Regions from separate parts of the Oceanicoccus sp. KOV_DT_Chl genome, predicted to be linked through region 4. Evidence: predicted binding sites of a transcription regulator. Region 4 holds the regulator's gene; each other region holds the start of a gene.

The links. The regulator FliA, encoded in region 4, starts transcription of late flagellar genes. The targets are predictions, from matches to a motif close to TAAAGTTATNNNNNNNNCGGCCGATANCC.
Positions count from the first base shown of each region.
Region 1: the regulator FliA is predicted to act here: its motif matches at 4,092-4,120, upstream of flgM (flagellar biosynthesis anti-sigma factor FlgM).
Region 2: the regulator FliA is predicted to act here: its motif matches at 1,418-1,446, upstream of UNITIG_RS05445 (flagellinolysin).
Region 3: the regulator FliA is predicted to act here: its motif matches at 3,767-3,795, upstream of UNITIG_RS03610 (chemotaxis protein CheV).

Region 1 covers NZ_FQLF01000005.1:440,624-448,129, forward strand. Annotated here, with positions in the region: gene flgC (flagellar basal body rod protein FlgC) at 6-452, opposite strand; gene flgB (flagellar basal body rod protein FlgB) at 452-856, opposite strand; gene UNITIG_RS25335 (protein-glutamate O-methyltransferase CheR) at 1,084-1,488, opposite strand; gene UNITIG_RS25340 (CheR family methyltransferase) at 1,506-1,910, opposite strand; gene UNITIG_RS19425 (chemotaxis protein CheV) at 2,116-3,045, opposite strand; gene flgA (flagellar basal body P-ring formation chaperone FlgA) at 3,317-4,030, shown strand; gene flgM (flagellar biosynthesis anti-sigma factor FlgM) at 4,181-4,498, shown strand; gene UNITIG_RS19440 (flagella synthesis protein FlgN) at 4,602-5,171, shown strand; gene UNITIG_RS19445 (PKD domain-containing protein) at 5,345-5,857, shown strand; partial or broken gene UNITIG_RS25210 (S8 family serine peptidase) at 6,151-6,950, shown strand; gene UNITIG_RS25215 (S8 family serine peptidase) at 7,033-7,506, shown strand, end outside.
Region 2 covers NZ_FQLF01000002.1:388,488-395,993, reverse strand. Annotated here, with positions in the region: gene UNITIG_RS05455 (DUF3014 domain-containing protein) at 1-608, opposite strand, end outside; gene UNITIG_RS05450 (YdcF family protein) at 742-1,362, shown strand; gene UNITIG_RS05445 (flagellinolysin) at 1,481-3,187, shown strand; gene UNITIG_RS05440 (MarR family winged helix-turn-helix transcriptional regulator) at 3,283-3,756, opposite strand; gene UNITIG_RS05435 (hypothetical protein) at 3,962-4,234, shown strand; gene UNITIG_RS05430 (CTP synthase) at 4,475-6,100, shown strand; gene kdsA (3-deoxy-8-phosphooctulonate synthase) at 6,110-6,961, shown strand; gene eno (phosphopyruvate hydratase) at 7,039-7,506, shown strand, end outside.
Region 3 covers NZ_FQLF01000001.1:776,334-783,839, reverse strand. Annotated here, with positions in the region: gene UNITIG_RS03620 (ATP-binding cassette domain-containing protein) at 1-395, opposite strand, end outside; gene UNITIG_RS03615 (transglycosylase SLT domain-containing protein) at 637-2,607, shown strand; gene UNITIG_RS03610 (chemotaxis protein CheV) at 2,686-3,615, opposite strand; gene UNITIG_RS03605 (TatD family hydrolase) at 3,919-4,653, shown strand; gene UNITIG_RS03600 (glutaredoxin family protein) at 4,654-4,887, opposite strand; gene UNITIG_RS03595 (DUF5610 domain-containing protein) at 4,990-6,201, opposite strand; gene UNITIG_RS03590 (ammonium transporter) at 6,340-7,506, opposite strand, start outside.
Region 4 covers NZ_FQLF01000007.1:191,340-198,845, forward strand. Annotated here, with positions in the region: partial or broken gene UNITIG_RS25270 (chemotaxis protein CheA) at 1-1,148, opposite strand, end outside; gene UNITIG_RS22090 (protein phosphatase CheZ) at 1,207-2,028, opposite strand; gene cheY (chemotaxis response regulator CheY) at 2,085-2,471, opposite strand; gene UNITIG_RS22100 (RNA polymerase sigma factor FliA) at 2,687-3,412, opposite strand; gene UNITIG_RS22105 (MinD/ParA family protein) at 3,436-4,260, opposite strand; gene flhF (flagellar biosynthesis protein FlhF) at 4,645-6,144, opposite strand; gene flhA (flagellar biosynthesis protein FlhA) at 6,205-7,506, opposite strand, start outside.

The DNA of each region.
Region 1 (7,506 bases), on a different contig from region 4:
AAAATTTACTGACCCAGCGTTAACACCCGCTGCATCATGGTTTTGGCAGAATTCATTACTTCCACATTAATTTGAAAAGAGCGCGACGCAGAAATCATGTCGGCCATTTCTTCCACCACATTCACATTCGGGTAATAGACATAACCATCTTCATCAGCTTTCATGTGGTTAGGTTCGTAGCGGCGCTGCAAGGGAGCATCCGATTCAACAATGCCACTCACCCGCAAGCCCATGGAGGCATCGTCATCCACTGAAGGCATTACATTAAAATCATCGCCATGCATTAAATCCCGGCGCATGGTTTCAAATACCGGGTGTCTGGCCCGGTAAACTTCACTGGTATTGCTGCTGGCAGACTGGGCATTGGCGAGGTTACTGGCCGTGGTATTCAGCCGAATACTCTGTGCCGACATCCCCATACCGGCAATATCAAATACACTGCTTAACGACATTACATGTCTCCTTTAATAGCATTGGTCAGGCCTTTAAACTTGCTATTCAATAGCTGAAAGCTGGCTTGAAAATCCATAGTGTTTTGCGCGTAGCGGCTCATCTCGCCCTGCTCATCGACGGTGTTACCATCAAGCGAGGGCTGCATGGGATTGCGGTACATCAGCTCAGGTTCAAACAGGTTATTCGAGCCGCCGATGTGACGACTATTGGTGGCGACGATGCGGGTGCTGCCGGGGGTATTGACCATCTGGCCTTTTAATACCGATTTAAAATCCATATCCCGTGCTTTGAAGTTAGGCGTATCGGTATTGACCAGGTTATTAGCCAGTATCTCTGCACGCTTGGCACGGACATGCAGTGCTTTTTCGTGAATACCTAATGCGGATTGAAAGTTAATAGCCATCTGCTGTTGCACACCTTGCTGATTTAAAGAATCTCAACAGGGATATAGCAAAGGCTGTGCCAGACTTTCAAGACATTGATTTTAAAGGATTTAATAATATACAGAAGGGAAAAGCGGCAAATGGATTCCGCCCTATTTAATCACAGCGGCAAGAGTGGCAACCACCTTTGCCACCAGCTAAACCTAGCATCTAGCATCTAGCATCTAGCATCTAGCATCTAGGATTATCACTTGGCACGATAGATAATACCGGGGTTACATTGCACCATCTCATAAAACTCACCAACACCCGATAAACCTTCAGAGGCGCCAAGGATCAGATAGCCACCCGGTTTTAATGTGCCATGAATACGGCGCAGGATATCAACCTTTAAATCCGGTGAAAAATAGATCAACACGTTTCTGCAGAAGACAACATCAAACTTACCCAGGGACAAGAAACTATCCATTAAATTCAAGGCCTGAAAACGTACTGCTCGACGAATATCGGATTTCACCCGATAGACATCACCGCTAACCGGTTCGAAAAAACGGCTTAATCGCTCCTTGCTCAAACCACGTCCCAATGAAAGCCCATCGTACTCGGCTTTTTTACACTGCTCCAACATTGACTTGGAAAGGTCGGTGGCCACAAATTCAACCGGATGCTTCAGCCCCCCCTACCGGAGTTGCGAAACTCTTCCACTAACATACTCAGCGAATAGGGTTCTTGCCCTGAAGAACAGGCTGCAGACCAAACCCGAATAGTGCCTTTGCTGTCTTTTTGAAACTCAGGCAATAGCCGGTCTTTAAAAATAGTAAACGGGTGAGAATCGCGAAACCATAATGTTTCATTGGTGGTCATCGCATCAACCACAGCTTCTTTCAAACTGCGTTGAGAAATCTGTTGCATGCACTGCACCAGCTCAGTCAGGCTAGCTATCTGTTTCTCAGCCATTAATTTATTCAGTCGGCTGGAAACCAGGTACTGTTTATTTTCTCCGAGAATAATGCCGCAAGCATCCTCAAGAAAATCTCGAAATATTTTGTAATCTGCTGGTGAACTAGCAACCATTGGCGGCCCTGAATCAGATGATCGAATGCTGGTCTAAACTATCGAAATTTAGACTTCTAAAACCCATTGAATTGACTGACCCGAGTAGTAGCGACAGTAAATTTAAACTTAGTTGTCCAGACTATAACCGGACCCCTCAAGCGGGCGCTAATCTATCATTATTAACTTACGGCTGATATAGGTAAATCAGCCTATATTCAGCCGATTAACCACCAACGGCTTTAATTCGATCGGTTACCATTGTGGCTAACTGATCGGGATTAAATTTCGCTAAAAAATTATCCGCGCCGACTTTTTTCACCATCGCCTGATTAAACACACCACTAAGCGATGTGTGTAAAACCACATGTAAATTAGCTAGGCGTGGATCGCTTCTAACAGCAGCGGTTAAAGTGTAGCCATCCATCTCGGGCATTTCGATATCGGATATCATGACTAAAAATTTCTCGGCGACATTTTCACCGGCGTCGGCTAACTCCAATAAATAATTCAATGCCTGACGACCATCATTCAATAGTGTGGTTTCTACACCTACTGTTTCTACACAGCGTTTGATCTGTTTACGGGCGATACCTGAGTCATCCACAATAAGTACGTGCATAGCCGCCGCGGCCTGAGTAGCTTCCTCCGTTAAAATATCCTCAGATATTTCTTCATGCATCGGTGAAACTTCCGATAAGATTTTTTCTACATCGATTATTTCAACCATCTTTCCGTCAACTTCCGTCACCGCGGTTAAATAGTGCTCAGTGCCTGAACCCTTGGGTGGTGGATGAATATCCCCCCAGTTCATATTGATAATACGCTCAACCCCTTGCACCAGAAAACCCTGTGTAGCGCTATTGTATTCAGTGATAATGACAAAGCGATTTTCGATATCGTCTAACGCCTGCTGACCGGTAGCCAGGCTCAAATCCAAGATTGAAATAGTGCCACCACGAATGTGGGCAATACCTCTAACGACAGGGCTACTCTGGGGCATCATGGTGAGCTTGGGACACTGCAAAACCTCTTTAACCTTAAAGACGTTAATCCCGTATATTTGCTCGCCTGCCAACCTGAACAATAACAACTCAAGGCGGTTTTCACCCACCAACTGAGTTCGTTGATTCACGCTCTCAAGAACGCCCGCCATAGCTATCTCCTAAATCAATTCATATCTGTGGCAACGGCAAAGCCGCCACAGCGAACTAGTCATTACCTAACCCACAGCCTGCAATACCTATACTGGGCATAGTTATTGCTTTGATTAACTACCAGATAGATAACCGACAGTTTATCGTCGCCATGACCCGATATTAGTCTATCGGCACCAGACAGTAACTATTTAATCATAAACACTTAAAGTGCAAGCAGCGCACGGTGCTAAGCCGTACCGCCAACTACTTAGAGCATAGGTCAAGATAATGAGAGTTCGTAGTTTTTTACTACTTTTAAGCCTTTCGCTAAGCCTATTTGGCCCACAGGCCTCTGCAGCCGTGGGCAGTAAAACTATTGAAGATCGTGCCGACCAGTTTTTGCAGCTCCACATCGTGGAACTACAAGCCTTCTACGATGATGCGGTGCGTATTGAGTATCAAATAAATCCACTGGATCCACGTCTGGCGATGGCTGACTGCCCTAGCCCCCTTGACGCTAAACTAAAGTCACGCAACACGATAGGTAACATAAACCTGAAGATCAGCTGCCCCGATGGTCGGCCATGGTCCCTATACATTCAAGCCAAAGTGAGCTTATTCCGCTCGGTTGTCACGGCCGTAATGCCAGTACCCAGAGGTGCCCGCATTAGCGCAGAACATGTAGAAATGCGCGAAGTCGATACCAGCCGATTGAATGGCAGCTATTTCATCAGTCTTGACGAAGTGCTGAATATGGAAGCCAGCCGTAATCTGCGAGCCGACAACGTCGTTATCGCCAGTTACATCAATCCACCACTTGTCGTCAAAAAGGGCGAAATGGTGCAAATGACCGCTCAAAGCAGCGGTTTAATGGTGAAAATTTCTGGTGAAGCGCTGATGGACGGTTATTTAGGGCAACAAATTAGTGTACGAAACAATCAATCAAAACGTGTGGTTGAAGCAAAAGTCAGTGCCCCCGGGCAGGTAACCATCAATATGTAAATAGCCCCTTTGAGCGCTCTAGAGCAGCCATTGAAAGCACTAGTTGAAAGCTGAAATATGCTAAAGTTAGCAGCGGCTTTGCCGATACATACACTGATCGTTCTGAAATTTGCCTAACGGTGCTTGTCACCACACTAATGGATGTAAAAAATGGTTAGAGATATCAACGGCTTAGGAGGTTTTTCCGGCCCCCAAGCGAAAACTGAACAAAGCGGTAAAAATACCGCTAAGCCCACTGAATCCAGCACCCCTGGCAGTGAATCAGTCGCCCCTGCTGCAGACGATGTGCAACTCAGCAGCGAAGCGAAATCACTGCAAAGCCTGGCGGATAAGGTGAACAGCCTGCCCGAGGTCAATATCGAGCGTGCCGAGAAAATCAAGGCCATGCTGGAACGCGGTGAATATCAGGTGGATGACCTGGTGTTAGCCGACAAAATTTTAAGTTCAGACGCGCTCTTTGGCAAATAGAGCGCCCTGAACGATTAGTAAGTACAAACCAACTTACTGATCAACAGCATTACAGAACAGCACCATCCACTAGAAATAGATGAGCGATCAGAGGTAGACAGCTATGGCCCCATATCAAGCACTATGGTCCGAACTTGAAGACACCTTCAAACTGGACCTACCCACCACCACGCAATTACTGGAAGTCTTACAGCAGGAACGTGCCTCGCTGGAACAGCGTGATTACGACTTATTCCAAAAGCTGATCGGCCAAAAGCAGCAGCTACTTAAGCAGCTGGAAAGCCACTCCCAGACCAGACAAAAACTGCTACTTGAGGCCGGCTTTATTGATGAAAGCAGCACCTTGGATGCCGCCGAAGAACATGCACCACTGGTAGCCAAAGCCTGGCGCAAACTGGGCGAACAATGGTCACAATGCCAGGAGCTCAATGAAGTCAATGAGCGCATCGCCAAGCGCACCCGTTTAGTGGTCGGCCAAATTCTGGACTTATTACGCGGCAATACTCACCAGCCCAAGCTGTACACTAATAAAGGGATGCCCAAAACCGCAGCACTGGCCGCAGTATCACCAGCGCCTGAATCACCCCGCCAGCTAATAAACAGGTATTGGCATAAGCCAATGTCTGTTTTATGCGTTAACACGTCTTTTCTCGATCATCTCAATCCCTTATAGTCATGCGTTCAACCAGCTGTACAGACCTCGACTATGCCCGCTCAGTTTTGCTCCCTCACACCCGTTCATAAACTATCAATTTATCTGTGCCTCTGCTGCGTACTGGCTAGCTGTGGGGTGGCGGTGGAAGTAGTAGCACACCAGCCACTCCACCAGTACCAGTCAGCAATGTAGTGGCAGATATCAGTTTGTCACGCACCGAACAAGCGGCTATTGCGGAAATCACTTTTGACGGCAGCGCCTCACAAGTAACCGGCACCACCGACGGCCAACCCGTTATTGAAAGCTACCAGTGGAATTTTGGCGATGGCAGCACCGCTACTGGCGCTGTGGTTACCCACACTTATGATATCGAGAACTTACAGCCCTACACTGCCACGCTGATAGTCACCGACAGCTCCGGGGATACCGACACTGCCAGTGTCGCCACTACTTTTTCTGTCGGCGGGACTATCAACGCCGCCAGCAATACCGTTGTTGACATTGACGTCAACGACCCATCGCGACAGAGCAAAGCCCAGCTAGGCTTGTTATTTGAAACCAACAACCTGGGTGACGTACCACAGCCACTGCCCAATCCGGTGGTACTCAATGGTTTTGCAAACGCGTCCCAGCGTCAGAATCACTTGATGGTAGCAATTACCAAAGTGAGATTGATGAGGACGATATCTATTCCGTCTACTTAACTGCCGGTCAGTTTGTTTCATTACAAATTGCTGACTTCAATCCCGCTGATGATGAAGAAAATGACCTTGATTTATTCCTACTCGAAAACGACCTCGACATCGTAGCAAGCTCCACTTCATATACTGAATTTGAATCCGTCAGCGCTCCTGCTGATGGTGAATACCTTATTGCCGTCAACGCCTATGCCGGCATCAGCAAATACATTTTAGCAATCGGCAACAGCTCATTGGCCTCTGGCAGAGCAGCCTACGGCCAACCAGCCAACATTATTCCCGGCCAAGCCATTGTCAAAATGAAACCATCTAACACCGTCGCTAAGGCGAATAACGTTGCTAATGGTGCAACCGCTGCCGCCACTCAAAACCGCCCTAGCCTGTTAACGTTTGCTACCGAGACCAACGCCGTTAGCGCCAGCTACAACAACCAAGCAAGCAGCCCTCCATTTCAACAAAAAAATCAAGCACTGCTAGCCACACTGAAAAAAATCAAACAACTTAACCGCCAAAGTGATGTGGAATACGCCGAGCCCAATTACCGTGTCAGCGCGTTTCGCACCCCCAATGATCCTCTCTACCCAATCCAGTGGCATTACCCGCAAATCAATCTACCTCAAGCATGGGACATCACCACCGGCACACCAGCAACCGGCAATGTTATAGTCGCGATTGTTGATACCGGCGTGGTACTGGATCATGACGATTTAGCTGGCCAACTGGTCAGTGGTTACGACTTTATTCGCAGTACCACTGCCAGCAATGATGGTAACGGTATTGATAACGACCCGAACGACCCCGGTGATGGCGATGGCAGTGTTCCTGATTCCTGGCATGGCACCCATGTTGCCGGCACAGTTGCCGCAGCCAGCAATAACAATCGCGGTGTTAGCGGGGTAGCTTGGGGGCAAAGCTTATGCCTATCCGGGTGCTGGGCCAAGGTGGTGGTAGCAGCTATGACGTCATCCAAGGGGTTCGCTATGCTGCCGGCCTCAGTAACGATAGTAATACTTTGCCAGCACAAGCAGCCAGCATCATTAACCTGAGTCTTGGCGGCAGCGGTTTAGCCAATCCGAGCAGAACTTATATAATCAATTAAATAGCGCAGGTATTATTGTTATTGCCGCCGCGGGCAATGAAAGCACGGCAACCCCCAATTACCCGCCAGCTATGACAATGTCATTTCAGTCAGCGCGGTTGACCCTAATAATAATCTCGCGCCTTACTCCAACTTTGGCAGTTTTATTGATGTTGCCGCACCCGGTGGCGATGCCAGTATTGACCGCAATGGTGACGGTAATAAAGATGGCATTTTGAGCACCTTTATAAATAGCAGCGGCAACGATGGCTACGCACTCTATGAAGGCACGTCAATGGCTGCTCCGCATGTCAGCGGTGTTGCCGCATTAATGAAAGCAGTACACCCAAATCTCAGCAGCGCAGAATTTATCAGCAGCCTGCAGAATGGCCAGCTGAGCACGGATATCGGCAGCAGCGGTCGAGATAACTCATTTGGCTATGGTCTTATTGACGCACTGAAGTCTGTGCAACAGGCGCAATTACTTGCTGGCGGTAGCGCCACAGGTAGCCTGTTAGCGTCACCCAACCGCATTGATTTTGGCAGCACCAGTAACTCTCGGGAACTCAGCCTGGAA
Region 2 (7,506 bases), on a different contig from region 4:
CGTTGGTCGACGCTGTTGTTTTTACCTTGTTCATCGTAGGCTTTTTCAATAATGGGTAGCCATGCGCGATAATAGCTTGCGGCTTGCGCGGGCTTGATCGCAGTGATTGTGTCAATCAGTGAAGTCATCCGCTGCTGGTTGTCCTCAGCAGCCACGGTATCCAGTCCCATTGGCTCGACTGCAAATTTGTCCATAGGGTAGTCGACAGGGCGATAGCGTTTAGGTAATTTGCCTTCGGCCATAAGATCCAGTGCCAGTACCCATTTGCGGATCTGTTCGTCAGGTAATAGCCATTGACTTAATTCTGGCGCTAAATCGGCAGCGGCTAATAGAAACTGCGGATCACTGTTTTCCAGAGCAGTTGGCGGGGTTACGATTTTTATTTCAGGTTGGTTGAGTTCAGCCATTGGCTCTGGTTTTGGCCAGTCCTGTTCAGGCACATAGGCGGGAGTTGGCTCTGGTAAATTACGGATTACGGCTTCTGGCTTAGACATCTCGGGAGCGGCAGCGGTGCTTTCGGTTTTATCTTTGGAGAGAAAAGCCCCTAGACCAATGAGTGCAAGCACTAATACCACTGCTCCTATACCGAGCAGGTTTTTATTATTCATGAGTAAATTCCAAATAGTTTTTAGGATTATGGTCTGCTGATAGACTAGCACTGTTATCCTGAGGGATATACTGTGTATATTAGACTATGTCCACTAACCCGCTAACCGCATAAATGATAATAACTAACAATCGATGATATCGAAGAGTCGAGTAGGGCCGCATCCCGTTAGCACTTTATTACTGACAGCTATTGTAATTGTTGGTTCGTTAGGTGCTTCTTATATTTTAGTGTTGTGGTGGACTTTGCGGCGGGCGAGTCAAGCGCCAAATGGCTGCGAGATCACTGGTGAGTTTGCTTATGTTGTGCCTGGCAAGCAATTAAAAAATGATTTAGTCGATGACGATTTCTCTTTACGCTTACAACACTGTTGGCAGCTCTGGCAGCAGCATTCCGCCGAGATTTATTTGCTAGGAGGTAGCCGTAATGCGGCGACCATAACGGAGGCGCAGGCGGGGAAAAATTGGTTAGAGAAACAAGGCGTGCCATCCTCACAGATAACTTTGGAACAACGCTCTAAGCACAGCCTGGAAAATTTATGGCAGCTGCGGGCATTGGTGACTGCCGAGCAAAAGCTGGTGCTGGTATCGAATCGCTACCACTTGCCCAGGTTGAGTCTGATGGCGAGTGCATTAGCTATGCGGATTCATCTGGTAGCGGCGGAACCGGTAATGAATTATTCCCCTGGTTACTGGCTACGGTGGTTAAAAGAAGCGTTTTATATCCATTGGTTTTATCTATCGAGCAAACTCTAGATCGTAAGCTGTTGTTTTGGCTGTTATTTTTTAATCCGTTTGGCTTCATTCGCGTTAAAGTTATCCCCGTCTTGGCCGTTAGATAACTAGTAGAACTCTGATTAGGGGAAGTTGCGCCTTGGCGTTAGTCATCAATACCAACATTAGCTCGTTAAATGCCCAGCGGCAGCTGAATGGCAATAGCACTGCGCTGGCTACCAGTTTGCAGCGGTTGAGCTCTGGTTTGCGTATTAATAGTGCCAAAGATGACGCAGCTGGCTTGGCTATAGCCGATCGTTTTACCTCGCAGATTCGCGGCCTTGATCAGGCGGCCCGCAATGCCAATGATGCTATTTCGTTTTTGCAGGTGGCGGAAGGGGCGTTTAATGAGGTGACTAACAACTTGCAGCGGATGCGTGAGCTCTCTATTCAGGCGGCTAATGACGGTGCTTTATCAAGCCAGGATAAAGCCAATATTCAAAAGGAAGTGGCCCAACTGATAGCAGAAATTGATCGGGTAGCGGAGACGACGAGTTTTGGTAGCCAAAAACTGTTTGCTGGCGTATCCGGGTCGATTGTCGATGAAGATCAACAAGAGATTGTGACGGGTTTGAAGAATTACTGGTTGCGGGAAGCAGCAGAGCGAGTTAGTACCTACTATGGCCTGGATTCATCATCCAGCAGTGTGGATCTGGAGGTTGAATTTACTTCCGGCGAGTCGTACGCGGCCGCTATCATTAGTGGTACCGTAAGCGGTGTTTTACAGTCCCAAACCCTGTCTATTAATATCGATAGTTTTACCCCACCTAATTTACCTGATGGCGGCACCGGACCGGTCTATAATGACCGGATCATTGCTCATGAAATGGTTCATGCCATGATGTATCGAGAGTTTGATGCCAATAGTGTGCGCGCAGAAACCCTTAATGGCAGTGTGGGAAGCTGGTTTTTAGAAGGGACTGCTGAATTTATACACGGTGCTGATGAGCGGGTCACCACCGCTTTGGCCAGCCTCACTGATAGTGGTGACGGCGATACCAGAGACGAATTAGTGGCCAAACTAAATGACAACGATGTGACTGGAACTTACGCAGCCGGGTATGTCGCCGTCGCATTCATGCATGAGGATATTATCAATAATAACGGTGGTAACGGCATTATCGATATTATGACTGACCTCAAAGGCGGTAGTACTCTGGACACCGCCATTGCCAACAGAACCAGCTATAGCGGCTTGTCAGATTTTGAAACCAACTTTAAAGCCGGTGGCGGTGATGGTGAAACGTTTCTTGCAGCGATGAATCTGTCTAATGACGACACCGGTGCGATTGGTGGTCTGGATGCTTCCGGTGGCGCCGAACTCACCGCAACGTCCATTCTTCCCAATGTGTTGGCTTTTGAGGATCAGCCAATTGACAATGTTACGGTCAATTACAACACTGACTCAACGCTGATTGCTACAGAAGTTGAATACCAAATCGGTGCGCAAGCGAATGAGACTATTACCGCTTCCGTTGGGGGGGCCAGTGCTGACACGCTGGGTATTGCTGATATCGATGTCAGTTCTGATGCCAATGCGGCTATTAGCATTATCGATGACGCTATTTCTTATATAAGCACTACCAGGGCGGATATGGGGGCAGTGCAGAACCGTTTGCAAAGTACTATCAATAATTTAACCAGCACGGCTGAAAACGTGACCTCCAGTCGCTCCAGAGTGTTGGATGCTGATTACGCGAAGGAAACTGGTCAGTTGGCAAAAAGCCAAATTATTCAGCAAGCAGCCTTTTCCGTGCTTTCACAAGCCAATGCCCAGCCACAGGCTGTGTTGAGTTTATTGGCCTAGTCTTTATTTATTCAATTGAAAAAACTATCGGTCGTCATCCATTGATTACAGCTGCTTATGTTCTGCGGAATCGTTAGTGGCTTTTAATACTTGGTTTATATCGGTTGTGGCGCTAGCTTATCGGATAGTTCGCTTAATATGCTGTCCAGCTGCTGCATTTTTTCGTGACCAATAAGAGCGGCATATTCCTCTGTAACTTCATTCACCGCGTCGATTGACGCTTGAATCATTTCAATACCCAGCTCGGTGAATACCACATTTTTGGCTCGGCCATCGTGAGGGTCGGGGATTCGTTTGATATAGCCTAAGCTTTCTATCTCATTGGCGATTTGGCTGATCGCTTGTTTGGTCATGCCATTGAACTCGGCAATATCTATCAATCTCGTCCCGCTAAAGGACATGTGACCGAGTATGGCCGCAAAAGAGAGTCTCAAGCCGGGGTAGCCCTTGGTCAGCAACTTATCCCGCAAGCGGCGATGGAAATCTTCGGAAACATTGTCAAGTAAGCGCGCGCCGTTGCTGCGGTATAGGTATTCTACTTGTCGAACGTCCATAGGGGTATGACTCATAATATCCTCTGTTATTGAGGGCGGGTAATGGCTTGCGCGGAGTTGCTAGTCCGGCCTATAGTGCAGTCGCAATGTTTTATTAGCGAGCATTATAGACGCTGGTTTTACAGTTACCCATTGTAGTGTTTGCAAGTCGATTTAAGTAGGAGGGTGTTTGACAATAATATTCAAGCGTTGTTTCAGGGGCAGCATTATAGTGCTAGTTATGTTGTTGCTTGTGGCTTGCGAGTCTGACAATGAACATTTTTGCGCGCGTTACCAGTATGTTTATCAGCAGCTGGTGGATGAGCCAGACTTGCCAACTTACACCGAAATGAAACAGAAATTGTTGGCTGATCTCAGCGCCGCTAAACAGGATGATGATCAAGCTAAATTCATGTTGTTTATTTTGGAAGATTGGCACTCAGAAATGAAACCGCAGCATGAGGATGGCAGGGAATTCTGCATGAGGGTTAAGCGCTGGCAGTATTATCAGTAGCTATCGGCGCACCCTTCGGCTAGTGGAAGAAGATGTGCTGCCTTAAAGTGGCTTCAGATTATTCAATGATTGAGCCGACAGAGTAACCCTGTTAAACTGGCGTCCCATCTCAGGGCGGTCTGCAAAGCCGATAATATCTTGGTTTTTAGCCCCCTCTTAATAACCATGTCATCGATCATTTTTCAGGCATTGTTGTTACACAAGTAGCTACATCAACATACATACAAGAGACAGTTTTTCATGGCGACTCGATTTATCTTCGTCACCGGCGGCGTTGTATCGTCTTTGGGTAAAGGTATTGCATCAGCTTCGTTGGCCGCAATCCTTGAGGCTCGCGGTTTAAAGGTGACCATGCTAAAGCTGGATCCTTATATTAATGTCGATCCAGGTACCATGAGCCCCTTTCAGCATGGTGAGGTTTTTGTCACCGAAGATGGTGCAGAGACCGATTTGGATTTAGGCCACTATGAGCGCTTTATCCGTACCAAAATGGGTAAGCGCAACAACTTCACCACTGGCCGAGTGTATGAAACAGTACTGCGCAAAGAGCGTAGGGGTGACTATTTAGGGGGCACCGTTCAGGTTATCCCCCATATTACTGATGAAATTAAGCGCCGCGTTATCGAAGGTGCCGGTGATGCGGATGTGGCGATTGTCGAAATTGGCGGCACCATTGGTGATATAGAAGGCTTGCCATTCTTTGAAGCCGCTCGCCAGTTGAAAGTTGATCTGGGTCCTACTCGCGCCATGCTAATGCACCTGACACTGGTGCCCTATATTGCCACTGCCGGTGAGACCAAAACCAAGCCTACTCAACACTCCGTTAAAGAGTTGCGTTCCATCGGTTTGCAGCCGGATATACTGCTATGCCGTTCTGATCATGAAATTGACGAAGGCTCGTTAAAGAAAATATCTTCCTTTACTAACGTTGAGCTGCGGGCAGTTATCCCGCTACAGGATGCCGATAGCATTTACCGTATTCCGGGGGCACTGAAGCAGCGTGGTTTGGACGACATTATTGTTGAGCGGTTTAGTCTGGAGTGTGCTGCCGCCGATTTGTCAGAATGGGATCGGGTAATAGATGGCGCATTAAATCCTGATAAGGAAGTGACCATCGCCATGGTCGGCAAGTACATGGAATTAATTGATGCTTACAAATCCTTGAATGAAGCTTTGTTGCATGCTGGCATTACTACTCGTACCAAGGTGAATATTCGCTACATCGATTCTCAGGGTATTGAAGAAGAAGGGCTGGATTTATTAGCTGGCGTCGATGGTATTTTAGTGCCAGGTGGTTTTGGTAATCGCGGCGTTGAAGGTAAAATTGCTACCGTGCGCTACGCCCGTGAAAACAAAATTCCCTATTTGGGGATTTGTTTAGGTATGCAGGTTGCGGTGATTGAATATGCCCGTAATGTGGCGGGGTTAGCTGGCGCAAATAGTACCGAGTTTGAGAAAAATAGTCCGCACCCCGTCATTGGCTTGATTACTGAGTGGATTGATGCGGATGGTAGTAAAGAAATTCGCGATGAGTCTGCTGATTTGGGTGGGACTATGCGTCTTGGGGCGCAGGAATGTCACTTGGTGGCTGACTCTAATGTGGCACAAAGCTACGGTAACGAACTTATTGTAGAGCGTCATCGCCACCGTTATGAAGTCAATAACAACTATGTTGATAAATTGCAGCAGGCTGGTTTAAAAATTGGTGGTTGGTCTGCTGATGACTCTTTGGTAGAAGTGGTCGAAATACCTGACCACCCCTGGTTTATCGCTTGCCAGTTTCACCCCGAATTTACGTCTACTCCACGCGATGGTCACCCCTTATTCAGTGGCTTCGTTAATGCAGCAGTTGCATACTCTAAATAGGTCGCCGTTGTGAAGCAGAAAACGTTAAGCATAGGTTCTATTCAAGTCTCTAACGATTTACCTTTTGTCTTATTTGGCGGCATGAATGTATTGGAGTCTCGCGATTTGGCTTTACAAATTGCTGAGCATTATGTCGAGGTTTGTGCCCGGCTGAAAATACCTTATGTATTCAAGGCATCCTTTGATAAGGCTAATCGCTCGTCAATACATTCCTTTCGTGGACCGGGAATGGAAGAAGGATTGAAAATTTTTCAGGAAGTTAAAGAAACGTTTAACATCCCGGTGATCACGGATCTTCATGAAATTGATCAAGCCAAGCCGGTTGCTGAGGTTTGTGATGTTATTCAATTGCCCGCATTTTTAGCCCGACAAACAGATTTAGTGGCCGCAATGGCTGCTACCGGCAATGTGATCAATATTAAAAAGCCGCAGTTTTTAAGCCCTCCACAAATGAAAAATATTGTCGATAAATTTGCCGAGTGTGGTAATGACAAGGTGATGTTGTGCGAGCGCGGCAGTAATTTTGGCTACGATAATTTAGTAGTGGATATGCTGGGTTTTCGCACCATGAAAGAGGTCAGCGGCGGGGCCCCGATTATTTTTGACGTCACGCATGCCCTGCAGTGCCGCGATCCTATGGGCGCAGCGTCAGGTGGCCGCCGTCATCAGGTGGCAGAGTTAGGGCGGGCCGGCATGTCACAAAAATTAGCAGGCTTGTTTTTAGAAGCGCATCCTGATCCGGATAATGCAAAATGCGATGGCCCCTCAGCGTTGCCGTTAGCTGCGCTGGAAGGTTTTTTAACCGAAATGAAAGCGATTGACGATTTGGTGAAATCGCTGCCTGAATTAAATATTAAGTAATGGAGTTATGTTGAACGTGAGCGTTAATCCGCAGGCGTTTGGCCACTGACATCCGACATTTTACGGAGTAAAAAGTAATGTCTGAGATCGTTGATGTAAAAGCCTTTGAAGTACTGGACTCTCGAGGTAACCCTACTGTAGAAGCTGATGTGATTTTGGCATCCGGTGCTGTAGGCAGTGCGTGTGCGCCTTCAGGTGCGTCTACCGGTTCCCGCGAAGCGCTTGAATTACGTGATGGTGATAAGTCGCGTTACTTGGGTAAGGGTGTGTTAAAAGCGGTAGAGAATATCAACGTCACTATTAAGAATCTGTTAGTGGGTAAAGATGCTGCGGATCAGCGCGCGCTTGATCAATTAATGATTGATGCCGATGGTACTGAAAGCAAATCCAATCTGGGTGCTAATGCGATATTGGCGGTGTCTTTGGCTGCGGCTAAGGCAGTTGCTGTGGAAAAAGGTATTCCTTTGTATCAACATATTGCCGATTTGAATGGCACTCCCGGTCAGTACAGCATGCCAGTACCGATGATGAATATCATCAATGGT
Region 3 (7,506 bases), on a different contig from region 4:
AAACTCCAGCCATCTTTTGCCTCCAATTGATGCTGCAACTGTTCTAACTTTTTTAGCGCGGCCTCATCCATTTCCTGCGCCAGCAATTGATCATACTGATTCAGTAAATCCCCAACTTCGGCTAACCCTGAAGACACTACTTGCATCACAGTTTGGTCATCGGCCTTAGGCAGCTCTTGATCAAGGCGTGAAATTCGGGCGGTGGGTTTATGCCAAATCGTGCCGCCATCAGCTTTAATCTGACCCTCAACTATCTTCATCAATGTGGATTTTCCCGCACCATTGCGACCAACCAGACAAACCCGGTCACCCTTGTACAATTGCAGACTGGCATCCTCCAGCAATACATGATGACCATAGGCCAAATTCAAAGCAGTAATTTTTAACAATGGCATGCAGTGTTCCGATATTTATTGAGAGAATGTTAGCGTGAGGTGAGCCTAGCGAGCGGGAGACACTGAAATGTGAACTAGTTCACATAAGCCAGCATGGATAACACACAGTAATCAAACCTAAAGACGGTTAGTATTTAAACAGCCTTGGTTAAAAATTTTTCTTTAACAAGAGGCTGTAAGTAGTTATTGTGACTACACTTAGGATCTGTAATCGGGCGCTATTCTAACACTGCTGGCAATCATGACCCAAGAGACTCAAACAAAGTATTTTCGCTTTTTTACCCGGAGCTTGTGGCTGGGTCTGTTGGTGCTGTCTATAAACACTGCCAATGCCAGTAATATGCTGACTACTACCGCTGAGGCTGAACACCAACAACTCTATAGACAAACCCTGCTGGCAATTAAGAAAGGGCACAGGACCCGAACCCAGGAAGGCCTGGAACAACTGGCGGAACACCCGCTCTACCCCTATTTGGAAAAAGCCCAGCTAGAAAAAAAATTACGCAGCCTACCCACTGCTGAAGTCACTGATTTTTTATCGCGGCACGGTGATTCAGTGGCTGGAAAACAGCTCCGTAAACGATGGCTGCTAACGCTGGCCCAAAAGAAACAGTGGCAGGCACTGTTAGCTGATTACGACGCCAATGTTGCCAACAACGAATTGCGCTGTTGGCGGCTCGAAGCACTTTATCAATCTGGCCTTGAGCAAGCTGCCTTGGCACAAACTGAATCGCTCTGGCTTAGCGGAGACTCACTACCCGATGCCTGTAACCCTTCATTCAAACGATGGCAGCAAGCAGGGTTTGAAACAGACGCACTCGTTTGGCAACGTATTAATCTAGCCGTAAATGCCAGAAACCTTTTACTCGCCCGCTATTTATCCAACCACGCTTCTGCAGAATTAAAACCTTATAGCCGCAGACTACTGAGCGTTCATCGTGACCCGCGCCGGCTAAAGGTATTTGATGATTTTTCTGATCAAAGTCTTTATACAGCAGATATTGTCAGCCATGGTTTAAAGCGACTTGCCACCAGAGATTACCAGCTAGCGACCAAATTATGGATCGATTACCGCGGCATGATCCAATTCAGCAGTCATCAACACAGCGATATTCGCGATAAAATAGCCCGCCAGATCATAGCATCGGGTAGCGATGATGCCCTGCCATGGCTGATTGTGCACGACCCAAACGCCGAGGATAATTATTTAACAGAGTGGCGTATTCGGCTGGCACTTCGTCAACAGCAATGGAGCCAAGCTGAACACTGGATTGCTCTGCTACCCACCGAATATAAGATCAAACCAAGCTGGCGCTATTGGCTTGCTCGTAGCTGGCAATTGCAAAACAAACACTTAACTGAAGCTCGCGGCATGCTGATTCAGCTCGCAGCTGAACGCAACTACTACGGCTTTTTAGCCGCGGAAAGCATTAATCAAAAATATGGCTTTAATAACAATTCACTAGTCACAAACTTCGATAGGGCCATTGTTGCTGGCAAAGCAGATATCATACGTGCCCAGCAGTTTTATCAGATGGGCGAACTTATCCCTGCGAGACGCGAATGGTATGCAGCGATTAGTGGACTGAACCAATCACAATTGCTTGCCGCCACTCAAATAGCTCACCAATGGGGCTGGCACCAGCAGGCGATAAATACCACTATCAAAGCAGGACACTGGGATGATTTGGCCATTCGCTTCCCGTTAGCTTATCGCAGTAATATGCTGGATTCAGCAAAATTAACTACGATTCGCCCTGAATGGCTTTACGCCATTGCCAGACAAGAGAGCGCCTTCGCCAGTGATGCTTATTCCTCGGTCGGTGCTCGAGGCCTACTGCAGCTACGCCCAAGTACAGCAAAAAATGTTGCTCGAAAAATTGGCATTCCATTCAAAAAACAAGATTTATTTATCGCAGAAAATAACATCACACTCGGTAGTAATTATTTAAAAGAATTACTAGAGGTTTTTTCCGGCAATCATATTTTAGCAACCGCCGCCTATAATGCCGGGCCGCATCGGGTTAAAAAATGGCTGAACAACCAGTCATCTGCACTGCCCTATGACATCTGGATTGAAACCCTGCCATTTCATGAAACTCGCAATTATGTACAAAACGTACTTGCGTTTTCAATTATCTATGGTCATCGCCTGGGCATTACCACTTCATTAACTGGCGATACTCCCCTTCTCATCGGTCGTGACCAATAAGCGCTAGCCACTGCCTAGTCGCACCTCAACATAAACAGTTAGCTCGTAACGGTTTATGTCAAAAAAAAGACGCCCAGCCTAACCTATCCTTTCCCGAATTCGGTCCTGAATAGTTTTAGCCAAGGTATCCGGTTGGAACTTTGATAAGAAACCGTTACAACCTACTTTTTCTGCCATGGCATTATTAAAAGCACCGCTCAACGAAGTATGCAGTACCACATGCAAATCCTTTAAAGCCGGATCACTACGAATTTCTGTGGTTAACCGATAGCCATCCATTTCAGGCATTTCTGCGTCGGTAATAACCATCAACAATTTTTTATTAACATCAATACCTTCATCGCGCCACTTGCGTAAAAGTGTCAGCGCTTTTAAACCATCGGTCTCCACCAATACGTTCAGACCTAATTGCTGTAAAGTACTTCTTGCCTGCTCTATTGCAATATTGGAATCATCGACCAACAACACTTCCATGCCCCGCGCATGAGCCAACAAATCTTCGTCTTTAACTTCTTCAGAAATTTCAGTGTTAAAAGACACCACCTGCGATAACACTTTTTCTACATCTATAATCTCAACGATCTTTCCTTCAATACGAGTAATCGCTGTAAGGAAATGACTGCGACCTGACGCTGCAGGCGGCGGCATAATTTCATCCCAATTTAAATTTACAATGCGATCAACACCACCTACCAAAAACGCCTGCACCGAGCGATTATATTCAGTCACAATAATATTGGCTGCTTCGTTTTGCTCAATAGGCGTACGACCGATAGCACTGCTCAAATCAATCACAGGAATTGTCAATCCACGAACGCTGGTGACACCAACCACCACAGGATTACTTTGCGGCAACATATTCAGCTTCGGCATTTGCTGAACTTCCTGCACTTTAAAAACATTAATCGCAAACAACTGTGAACCACGTAACCGAAACGTTAGTAATTCCAGCCGGTTTTCACCCACTAATTTTGTGCGTTGATCAACGCTATCCAGAATACTTGCCATACCTATATCTCATTTACTTCTGACTAAAGATTAGTCGCTACAGCACATGTATTTGCTGCCACCGTTGAATATCGTCACTTTAGTGTAGCTTAAATTAGACCGCACTACTGTCAAATAAAAATTACTTGCGCAACAACCACTTACAAAGGTTTAATAACGACAGAATTAACTATTTCTTTAACCTTTAACAGATTAGCAGGGCGACATTTTGGCCGAAGACTGCATGGACACTCATTACCCTATACCATTAGTGGACATAGGGCCAACCTGACCAATAACAGCTTCCAGCACGATATTGATCAGGTGATTAAACGAGCCTCACAAGCTGGCGTCGCACAAATAATCGTTACTGGCACCAACATTGAAGAAAGCCATGCCGCCGCGGCACTGGCAACACAATACCCACAGCAATTATTTTCCACCGCAGGCATCCATCCGCATGACGCTAAAAGTTTTCATCATGAGAGCTGTCAGCAGCTAGCAGACATTGCCGTCCAACCGGTCGTTCGCGCTATCGGGGAATGTGGGCTCGACTACAATCGCATGTTTTCCACCAAACCACAGCAAATTGCAGCATTTGAATCCCAAATCGAACTAGCAGCCCAATTGCAACTCCCTTTATTTCTACATGAGCGTGATGCGCATCAGGCCCAACTCGAAATACTTAAACACTACCGCGATCAAATATCAGCCGCTGTTATCCATTGCTTCACCGGCGAAAAGAGACAAGCCTTTAATTATCTGGATCTGGATTTTTCTATTGGTATTACCGGCTGGATTTGTGACGAGCGCCGAGGCCAGCATCTGCATGAATTCATTGCCGACATCCCTATCAATTATTTGATGATTGAAACGGATGCGCCCTATCTAATGCCGCGAGTCAAACCTAAACCCGAACTACCTTCAAGCCGCAGAAATGAGCCCTGCACACTGCCATTGGTATTATCCGAAATTGCTCGACACCACCATTACAGCCTTGAAGATATTGCCCGGCACACCACAGACAATGCAATCAACTTCTTTAGGCTAAAAGAATGATCATCGTAAAAAATCAACAAAGGCCTGCTGATCGAAGGGCCAGCCAATTTCAGCGCCCGAATCTTCACGTAGAATGACTGGAATTCTTACCCCGTAACGAGCCATCAACAGGTCCGACTCAGAAATATCAACTTCAGTAATTAGATACTCACCCTGTATTAGCGGCATGATAATCGCCAACGCCTGCTCACAGAGGTGGCAGCCCACCGTGCTATATAAAATAAGATTTTTCATACACTAATTATTAGAGGTATATACCAGCACAGCAACAACATTTAAGCAGCCATTAGTCGACTACATCGGTGATAGACAAAGATACTATAATGTTATCCAGCCTTAAACGCCTACATCTAGCTGAGCTAATTGATTGGAGAGCAAATTAGACAATAACTGTTTGGGCTCAGCGAAAGTTTTCGCTTGCTCCATCATTTGCAACAGCTCTTCGACCATAGCTCGCAAGCCATCAGTGCTGGCACTGATAATTTGATCCATACTGGCAACATTAGAGCCCTCTGCAGTCGTCGCAAAACTTTCAACCATACTGACACTGGTGCTCCGGGAAAGATCAAGAGACATCGCCGAGAACTCACTGGCGTCCATCTCAAACGCCATTGCCAACTCAACTGCCTTATTGAAGTCACCATTAAAAAATTCATCAGACAAAGAAGAGACATCACTTAGCAACTGACTCAAGGCTTCTCTTTCGCCTGCGTCTAATTGGCCATTCACACTGACACTAAATTGATTTGAAGTGCTGGTTTCACGGGAATAAGATAAGCCAACACCCTGACTACCACCCAAGCTACCCCTTACCAGCGCCGCACTTTCATTTGCCGCAGCTGAAGCACTGAAGGTTAACTGGATAATATCACCATCCTGAGTTTGCAAGCTTAGCGAGACGGCACCATTGCTTCGATAAGACTCCGCATAGCTTAGCGCCTGATTTCGAATACTATTATCGCCACCAGCGACTGCGCGGCTTTGATTATAACTGGACTGCTCAAAACTTTGCTGCTGATAAGCGGTAACCACTTTTGAACGTGCCGGTGTTTTTGCTGGCTCCGGTAAAACGATATCAGAATTTGGTAAATACTCCTGTTTCAGCGCCGCCAAGCCATCCATTACTAGCTGTTCTGTGACATCGATTCCCGCTGCAATAGTGTCGTCCAGCATGGAAAAACCTTCGAGAATTTCCTTGGCTTCACCTAAGCCCTGTTTGAATCCTTTAAGCGCAGCATTGAATGCCTGCTCTAGACGCTCGGTGCTAGCGCCATCTGCCGCCAGACCTTTTATTTGATTGCCAATAAACCCCAAAATAGTCTCAGCACTTTGCGCTGGCGTTGGTCGTCGATCAGCTGGAATTACCTCATAGCCTGCAGCAGACGCCGGAGACTGCTGCGAACCGCTGGCTAAACCGCGACCTCGATCTGATAAGTAGACGGAATCACCACGAGATGACTGGGCTTGACCGTCAGCATCAGGCTTGGCGGGTAATTGGGAAGGAAATTTTCCCGATAAGGGAGATTTGATAAGCGACGAAATATCCATGGCTACACCTGCTTTAATACTTGGAAAGCGATCAATAACGCTATCGGCAGTGTAATCGATATCTTGAGTAATAATTAGCCACTAATAACAAATAAAACAGCCCGGTGATAACCGGGCTGCAAGGAAGGAAATCCAGACTTACAAATCGTAGCCGCTCTCATTATGAGAAATGACATCAAGCCCCTGGGTCTCTTCATCATCAGCGACCCGCAAGCCAACCAGGGAGCGCACAACGATCAACAGAATATAGGTAACTACCGCGGTATAGGCAAAGGTAGCGCCAATACCAATTAACTGAACGACCAGCTGCTTGCTAATAGTCATGCCTTCCGCCAAACCTTGACCACTGAACAAGCCCAGCTCAGAACTAGCGAAAATACCTGCCATAAATGTTCCCAAAATGCCGCCAACGCCGTGAACAGGAAATACATCCAGCGAATCATCAATCTTTAACTTTTGTTTCAAGGTCAGGGTCGCGTAGAAACACACAATACCGGCCGTAATCCCTATTACCAGTGCGCCCGCAGGGCCCACATAGCCCGAAGCGGGGGTAATCGTACCCAAACCAGCCACCATGCCAGTTACCGCACCAAGAGCACTGGGCTTACCGTATTTCACCCACTCAATACACAGCCAGGTAAAGGCGCCAGCAGAGGCGGACAAGTGGGTCACCATCATCGCCATACCGGCACTGCCATTTGCTGCCAAAGCACTACCCGCATTAAAACCGAACCAGCCCACCCAGAGCATACCGGCGCCAGTAATCGTCATAGTCATATTGTGTGGCGGCATCGCAGTCTCACCAAAACCTTTGCGATTCCCAAGTACCAGCGCCGAGACTAGCGCAGCAACACCAGCCGTGATATGCACTACTGTACCGCCAGCAAAATCCAACAATCCCATTTCAGTTAACCAGCCACCGCCCCACACCCAATGAGTGATTGGTGCATATACAGCCAATAGCCACAGGGCCGAGAACAGCACCACAGCGGAAAACTTCATTCGCTCAGCAAACCCGCCTACTATCAACGCGGGGGTAATAATGGCAAAGGTCATTTGAAACATGATAAATACGGTTTCCGGGATATCACCACTCAGTGAGTCAAGGGTTACGCCAGCCAAAAACATCTTGGATAGACCACCACTAAAAGCACCACCTTCACTGAAGGCTATACTATAGCCTGCGACAAACCATAAAATGGAAGCGATGCAGGCGATAGTAAAACACTGCATCAGCACGCTCAGGACGTTTTTAGATCGAACCAGGCCACCATAAAATAAAGCCAGGCCTGGCAGGGTCATAAA
Region 4 (7,506 bases):
CTTGGCACCTAAGCGCACCAATCGATTACGGACCAATACCAGCTCGCCCACCATGTTCATGATGTCGTCAAGACGCTGGGTATCTACCCGCACCGTGGCCTCAGCGGCAGGACTTTCTTTAGCTGCCGGGGGCTTAGCTGCTGGAGGTGCTTTAGCTGGCGGCGCAGAGGGTTTCTTTTCTTCTGCAGCGGCCGGCTTTGGTGTTGGGGGCGGAGGTGGTGGGGGCGGAGGCGGCGCACTGGCCGGGGGGGTTGAGTATCACCACCGATATCGGTAGGCCCTTGTCCTTCTCCATGTAGCTGGTCTAGTAAAGCCTCAAACTCATCATCATTGATAACATCATCGCCGCCTGCAGCAGCTGGCGCCGGTTTATTGTCAGCAGCAGGTTTAGCGGTACTAGCTCCTGGCGCACCGGAGCCATGTAATTCGTTCAGTAATGCTTCGAATTCATCTTCCGTTATTTCATCATTATTTGAACTAGCGGCGGCCGGAGGTGGTGTAGGCTGCGACGCTGTCGCCCCGCTGTGCTGCCCTTTACCATGAATATTATCCAGTAACGCCTCAAATTCATCATCGCTAATTTCATCGGAGTCACTGCTGGCTGCAGGGGTTGCTGCCGCAGCCGGAGCCTCTGCAGGATCTGCGATCGCATTGAGGAACTGTTCAAACTCGGCATCAGTGATGTCACCGCCTGGCTCTGGCTCTGCAGCTGGCACTTCTTCAGCTGCATCTACTGGCGCTTCAGCCGTACCTGCAGCATCTTCTGCAACGACTAATGCACCTAAACGTTCCAGCAATTCCGGATCTGCTGGCGAGGGCGCATTACCGCCTTGCACTTCTGCAAACATTTCATTAACGGCATCCAGCGCTTGCAGCACCACATCCATTAACTCAGGCGTAACGCTACGCTTACCGGTACGTAAAAAATCAAATAGATTTTCAGTGATGTGACAGCAATCCACCAGTGCAGTGAGCTGCAGAAAACCCGCACCACCCTTAACGGTATGAAATCCACGGAATATAGCATTGAGTAAACCGACATCATCAGGACGTTGTTCCAGGTCGACCAACTGTTCAGACAATTGCTCCAGAATTTCACCGGCCTCAACCAGAAAATCCTGCAGTATTTCTTCGTCTTCACCGAACATTAATTACTCCCCAGTAACCACTCGCAATGCTAGCTAACAAACGTCTTAGTCGAATCGTCTAAAAACCCAGGCTCGATAACAAATCATCCACATCATCCTGTCCTGACACCACATCATTGCGCTGTTCCGCATTAATCTGTGGCCCCTCTGCAGTTACATCTTTACTTTCAGCTGACACATCTTCCGTTTTGGCAACTTCGGCTTTCCTAACAATTCCGGTTAATTCTTCTACTTGCCCAGCCACTCGCATCAACTCGACCAGACGCTCCTCAACCTCCTGTACCAAGCTAATAACTTTTTTGATCACCTGGCCAGTTAAGTCCTGAAAATCCTGCGCCAACAGAATCGTATTCAACTTGTCACTAAGCTGAGTCGATGAATCTGTTGAGAATGCTAAATATTCATCAATACGCCGGTATAAATCCCGAAACTCTTCAGGGTCCATCTCGCGACGCAGTAAACGCCCCCAATCCTCGCGTAAAGCCACAGCCTTATCGCCAATTGCAGACGCCAGCGGAATCCCCTCCTCCACCATGTCCATAGTCTTATCGGCAGAACTCTGCGTAAGATTAATGACATAATCGAGACGATCCTGGGCATTGGTCATTTTTGACTCGACATCACCCGCGGCATCACTCTCGCTAGTATTTGGAATCTCAGGTGCGCCAATATCGAAATTAACGATGGCCTCATGTAAACCACGAGTTAATTTACCTACTTCGCGGTAAATATTACGGTCGCGAGCCTCATTGAGGTCCTCTATCGCACTAGAAGCACCGGTGAAGTCCCCGGCCTCTAAGCGATCGACTAGCGTGCGGGCCCGGCCTTTCAGCTCATCCCACACCCCGTCGAGTTCGGTGCCTTTGTCTTTTCCCAACATGGAATTGTTTTACCTTGCGTCAGTGACTTAGCGGTTACGGCTGTTACCCAGCCTGACTAACCCTGAACCCGCTCGAAAATCTTATCGATCTTTTCTTTTAATACGGCTGCGGTAAATGGCTTCACTACATAGCCGTTAACGCCTGCTTGAGCAGCTTCAACAATTTGATCGCGCTTGGCTTCAGCAGTTACCATCAAAATAGGCATGTTCTTCAATCGCTCATCAGCACGAACCGCTTTCAATAAATCGATACCGGTCATGCCCGGCATATTCCAGTCAGTGACCAGAAAATCAAAATTGCCATTTTGCAGCATCGGCAATGCAGTGACACCGTCATCTGCTTCCGATGTATTGGTAAAACCCAAATCACGCAATAGGTTTTTGATAATTCGCCGCATTGTTGAAAAATCGTCAACAATGAGAATTTTCATATCTTTGTTCAAAGCTACCTCCAGAGAATTTCAGGCTTTGACGTATAAAGTGACGTACCTATCCAGTCTAGCCCCTGCTGTGGGGGTATCCAGTAGATAACGGCTTTTATAGCAATTTTTATCGAGATTTTCATAGAAAAATTATGTATTTATCTCATTAAGTTAAAGCTTATCGGCCAATGGCAAAAAAACTGTATAGATTGCGCTCAGCGGCAAGCGAGAATGGTTTACTCAGAAGGCGGGTTAGATTGCCAGTCGACCAACCGACTTCGCAATCGCAAGGCGGCCTGACTATGGATTTGGCTAACACGGGATTCACTCACCCCCAACACCAAGCCTATTTCTTTGAGGTTCAATTCTTCATCGTAGTACAAAGCTAACACCAACCGCTCACGCTCCGGTAAGGTAGCAATAGCTGCCGCCAAACCCCTGCGTAAAGCGTCACTTTGGATACCGTCCAACGGATCTGCTGCGGAGCTGGGTAGTTGCTCTTCAGGACGATCATCACCACTGATTAACTCGTCATAACTAAACAACTTACTCGAGGCTGAATCTTTAATAATGCTGTAGTACTCATCCAGCTCTACGCCTAACTCAGCTGCCACCTCATTATCACTGGCATCACGACCAAAACGCGATTCAACAGTACGAATAGCCTCCGAAACCCGACGCGAATTTCGGTGCACCGACCGCGGTGCCCAATCACCACGCCTGACATCATCAATCATGGCACCACGAATACGAATCCCGGCATAGGTTTCGAAGCTGGCTCCTTTGGACACGTCGTAATTGCGAGCAGCTTCCATCAAACCAATCAATCCAGCCTGCACCAGATCTTCAACCAAAACACTAGAGGGCATTCTCGCCAACAGATGATGAGCGATTCGTTTGACCAGTGGTGCGTAGCGCTCCACCATGTCTTCCATCGATGGTTTATCGACGTCGTTATACATTGCCACCCCTTCAGACAAGGACATTATTGATGTCCTGCTGCACCCTCTACCAAACGCTCGACAAAAAACTCGAGATGCCCGCGCGGAGTAGAAGGCAACGGCCAAAGATCCACTTTTTCAGCCAGTTGTTTATATGCCAGAGCAGCCTTGCTACGGGGAGAAAGTTCGACAACTGGCTTTTGGCGCTGAACCGCCTTACGTACCGCTTCATCGAAAGGAATATTGCCAACGTACTGTAAGGTCACATCGAGAAAACGGTCAGTCACTTGCGTCAGCTTATTAAAAAGATTGCGCCCCTCTTGGGTAGTGCGCGTCATATTGGCAACCACTCGAAAGCGATCAACGCCGTAATCCTTGTTCAGTAATTTAATCAGCGCATAGGCATCGGTAATGGATGATGGTTCATCGCAAACCACCACTAAAATTTCCTGGGAAGCACGAACAAAACTTACCACCGAATCGGAAATACCGGCAGCGGTGTCAATCACCAGCACATCAATCTGATTACTAATTTCACTGAAGGCATGAATTAAACCCGCATGCTCCATTGCCCCCAACATGGTCATGCGCTGAGTGCCTGATGACGCCGGAATAATTCTAATGCCACCCGGCCCAGTCAACATAATGTCATTGAGGGAGCAATGACCCGCCAGCACATCTTCAAGATTTTGCTTGGGCCGCAAGCCTAATAGCACATCTATATTCGCCAAACCTAAATCCGCATCCATCAAAGCAACGCGGCGACCCATCCCAGCCAAACACACACTCAAGTTGATGGAGACATTGGTTTTGCCAACTCCCCCTTTGCCGCCGGTAACTGCAATAACTTGAACGGGATGAGAACTCATTTGTTGGATATGCTCCTATGATTACAGCTGCGGTTTTTCATTTTGATATTATTTTGTTAGCTGGTTTTTTTGTAGCCAGCACACAGTCCGAATTTATAACGTAAAGGCTCAGCCTATCGGTATTGCTAGAAGTAAAAAACTGTTTAACCATAACTACTTCAGCCACCAACTTAACAACTTACTTCATCTAGCCATGAGTCAGCAAGTAGTATAAATACTTAACTCCTTAACAGCCATCAAAAACAGCGGAATGATGATAACAGAGCATTAGATCATGGCCAGAGGCTAACCTTTCGCGCCACCACATACTAAACGGCTATTGCAACAACCGTTTAATAGCTCAAAAACTCTCAGAACTCCAGCTTTCCACTCACTCAACAACAACTACCCATTCGCACTCAAACGCTGTGCCGAAACTTTAGTGTGCCCTAAACCCGCCAATTCCTCGGCCATTGTTTCATCATCGGTAGTCACCTGCTTGGCTAGCTCGATGGCGGTACGCACCAACTGATTTGACACTCCGCAACTGATATCATCAGGAATCGCCTGCCCGGCAGTGCTATACGCCACCGTTAGTGATTGTTCAACCGCTAAACTAATCGCCTCACCCAAACTGGCAGCCTCATCCAGCTTGGTTAGTACGCAGTGATCAAGGCTATCAGTTTTGTAAGTATGGTATGCCGCTCTGATGACCTCAACCTGACTAGTAGTGGGCAATACCAATACCGTCCGTAAACGGCCACCCAGTTCATTGAGCGTATGCATTTGTTTACGTAAGCGCGGGTCCTGTCTATTTAATCCAGCAGTATCCACTAGCACCAGTTTCTTATGCCGCAACGAATGCAGCACCCGCTCCAGACTATTATTCTTATCGACTATCTTTACTGGCAGATTCAAAATCCGCCCAAACGTCCGCAACTGTTCATGTGCTGCAATGCGCATGGTATCAGTCGTTACCAAGGCAACATTTTCAGCACCATGCTTCAATACATAACGGGCAGCGAGCTTACCAATAGTAGTGGTTTTACCGGCACCGGTCGGACCGACAAAGGCAAATACCCCGCCCTGATCGACCAAATCATTACTTTCAACCTGTAATTGCTGGCACAGATCGGCCATCATCGCCTGCCACACCTGCACCGATTGCACAGCATTCCCAGTCTGCAATTGGGCTTTTGCCAATAAGCTGTCAGCCAGCGACGCACTAATACCCATGCGCTTTAGTCGTTTCCAGATTCCTGCACGCTCAGGCTGCTGCTGACTGTAGTTACCCCAAGCCATGGTAGATAGCTGCTGCTCAAGCAAATCACGCATTGCCTGAAGCTCAAACCGCATCTGAATTAACTCTTCATCGCGCACCGGGACTGCTGACATATCCGCTGCGGCTGGCGCTACCGACTCAGGGGTTACTGCTTGCAGCTCCACTTTATCGACATCCAGCTCCAGCCGCGCAGCTAATTGCTGTTCCGCATAGGACTGCAGACCAGCATCGGCTAGCGCGGCTTCCTTTACTGCCGCAGGATTAACCGCTGCCTCTATCTGCTGACGATTCTTTTCTGCCATCGCTGCCGCCAGCGCCTTCGCTCTTTCTTTGGCTTGATGTTGCATCAAGTCCAGTCCCAGCTCTAACTTGCTCGGCGGGCGCTGGCGCGACTCCGCATCGGCAGCAGCCTGACTGGCACGCATTGCTTGCTCAAAGGGATTATCACTCACCGAATGCGAACTTTCTGGCTCAGGGATATCGGCAGGATCAATCGCCGTCAACAACTCCACCCCATCCGGCACCCGCTTATTCGAGAGAATCACTGCTTCCGGCCCCATCTCTTCGCGGACCATTTCCAGTGCCAAACGCATATTGGCTGCAACGAAACGTTTTACTTGCATGACTCAAACCTCGTAGCCAGTTATTGGCGTGTTATTAAACTGCTCTCACTATTGAGATGACTAACCCACAGTACTTTCAATGGTGATCTGCTTGTCATCCGGAATCTCACCGTAAGACAGCACCTGCATGTCCACCGAGCTATACCTGATAAATTTGACCATCACCGCGCGCAGTGGCGCCGATACCAGTAACACTGCTGGCTTACCGGCCAACTCCTGGCGCTGGGTGGCATCGCGCAGCGCCACTTGAATCTTCTCAGCCAAGCCCGGCTCCAACACAATATCGTCAGTAATGCCATTTTGCTGGGAGTTTTGTAATGACTTAAGCAATAACTGTTCCATTGCTGGATCCAGCGCTATTGCCGGTAATACATCCTCATTACCGTAGATACTCTGGATAATAGTACGCCGCAGCGCCACCCTGACCGCTCCGGTTAAGGCGACGATATCTTGACTCTTATGGGCATTGGCAGAAACCGCTTCGGCGATGGTGCGCAGATCCCTAATCGGTACCTGCTCCATCAATAAGTTTTTCAACACAGCCAGCATCACATTCATGGATACGGTGTCAGGCACCAGGTTCTCAACCAATTTAGGCGCATGCTTGGCCAACATATCCAGCATTTGCTGAACTTCATCGTGCCCCAATAATTCATGAGTATGTTTTAACAGCAACTGATTGATGTGGGTTGCCACTACGGTGCTGGCATCCACAACGGTATAGCCCAGAGTTTGCGCCTGATCTTTCATACCGGGGTCTATCCATAATGCCTCTAATCCAAAGGCAGGATCAGTAGTAGGGATGCCATCAATCTTGCCAAACACCTGCCCCGGATTAATCGCCAGGTCGCGATCAGGATAGATCTCGGCGCCGCCAGCAGTCACACCGGTCAATGTAATGCGATAGGCCGTTGGCATCAGGTCAAGATTGTCACGGATGTGCACGGAAGGAATCAAAAAACCAATATCCTGAGACAGTTTTTTGCGGATGCCTTTTATCCGGCTCAGCAGCTCACCGCCCTGCGCTTTATCAACCATAGGGATCAAGCGGTACCCTACTTCCAAACCAATGGCATCCACTGGCTGCACATCATCCCAACCAATTTCAGGCACTTTGGGCACCTGCTGTTGCTGTTGCTCCTGCACTTGCTGCGCCTGCTCAACAGCTACCCGCTCTACTTCCACCTTTTCTTTGCGCTGGCTAATCATGTACGCCGCACCACCGGTAATGGCCGCCAGCGTTAAAAACGCGACATGCGGCATACCGGGAATCACCCCCATAAAACCAACAATCGCTGACGTTACCGCCAACGCTTTAGGCGATTCAAACATCTGGCTGTTGATCTGCTCGCCCATATCTTT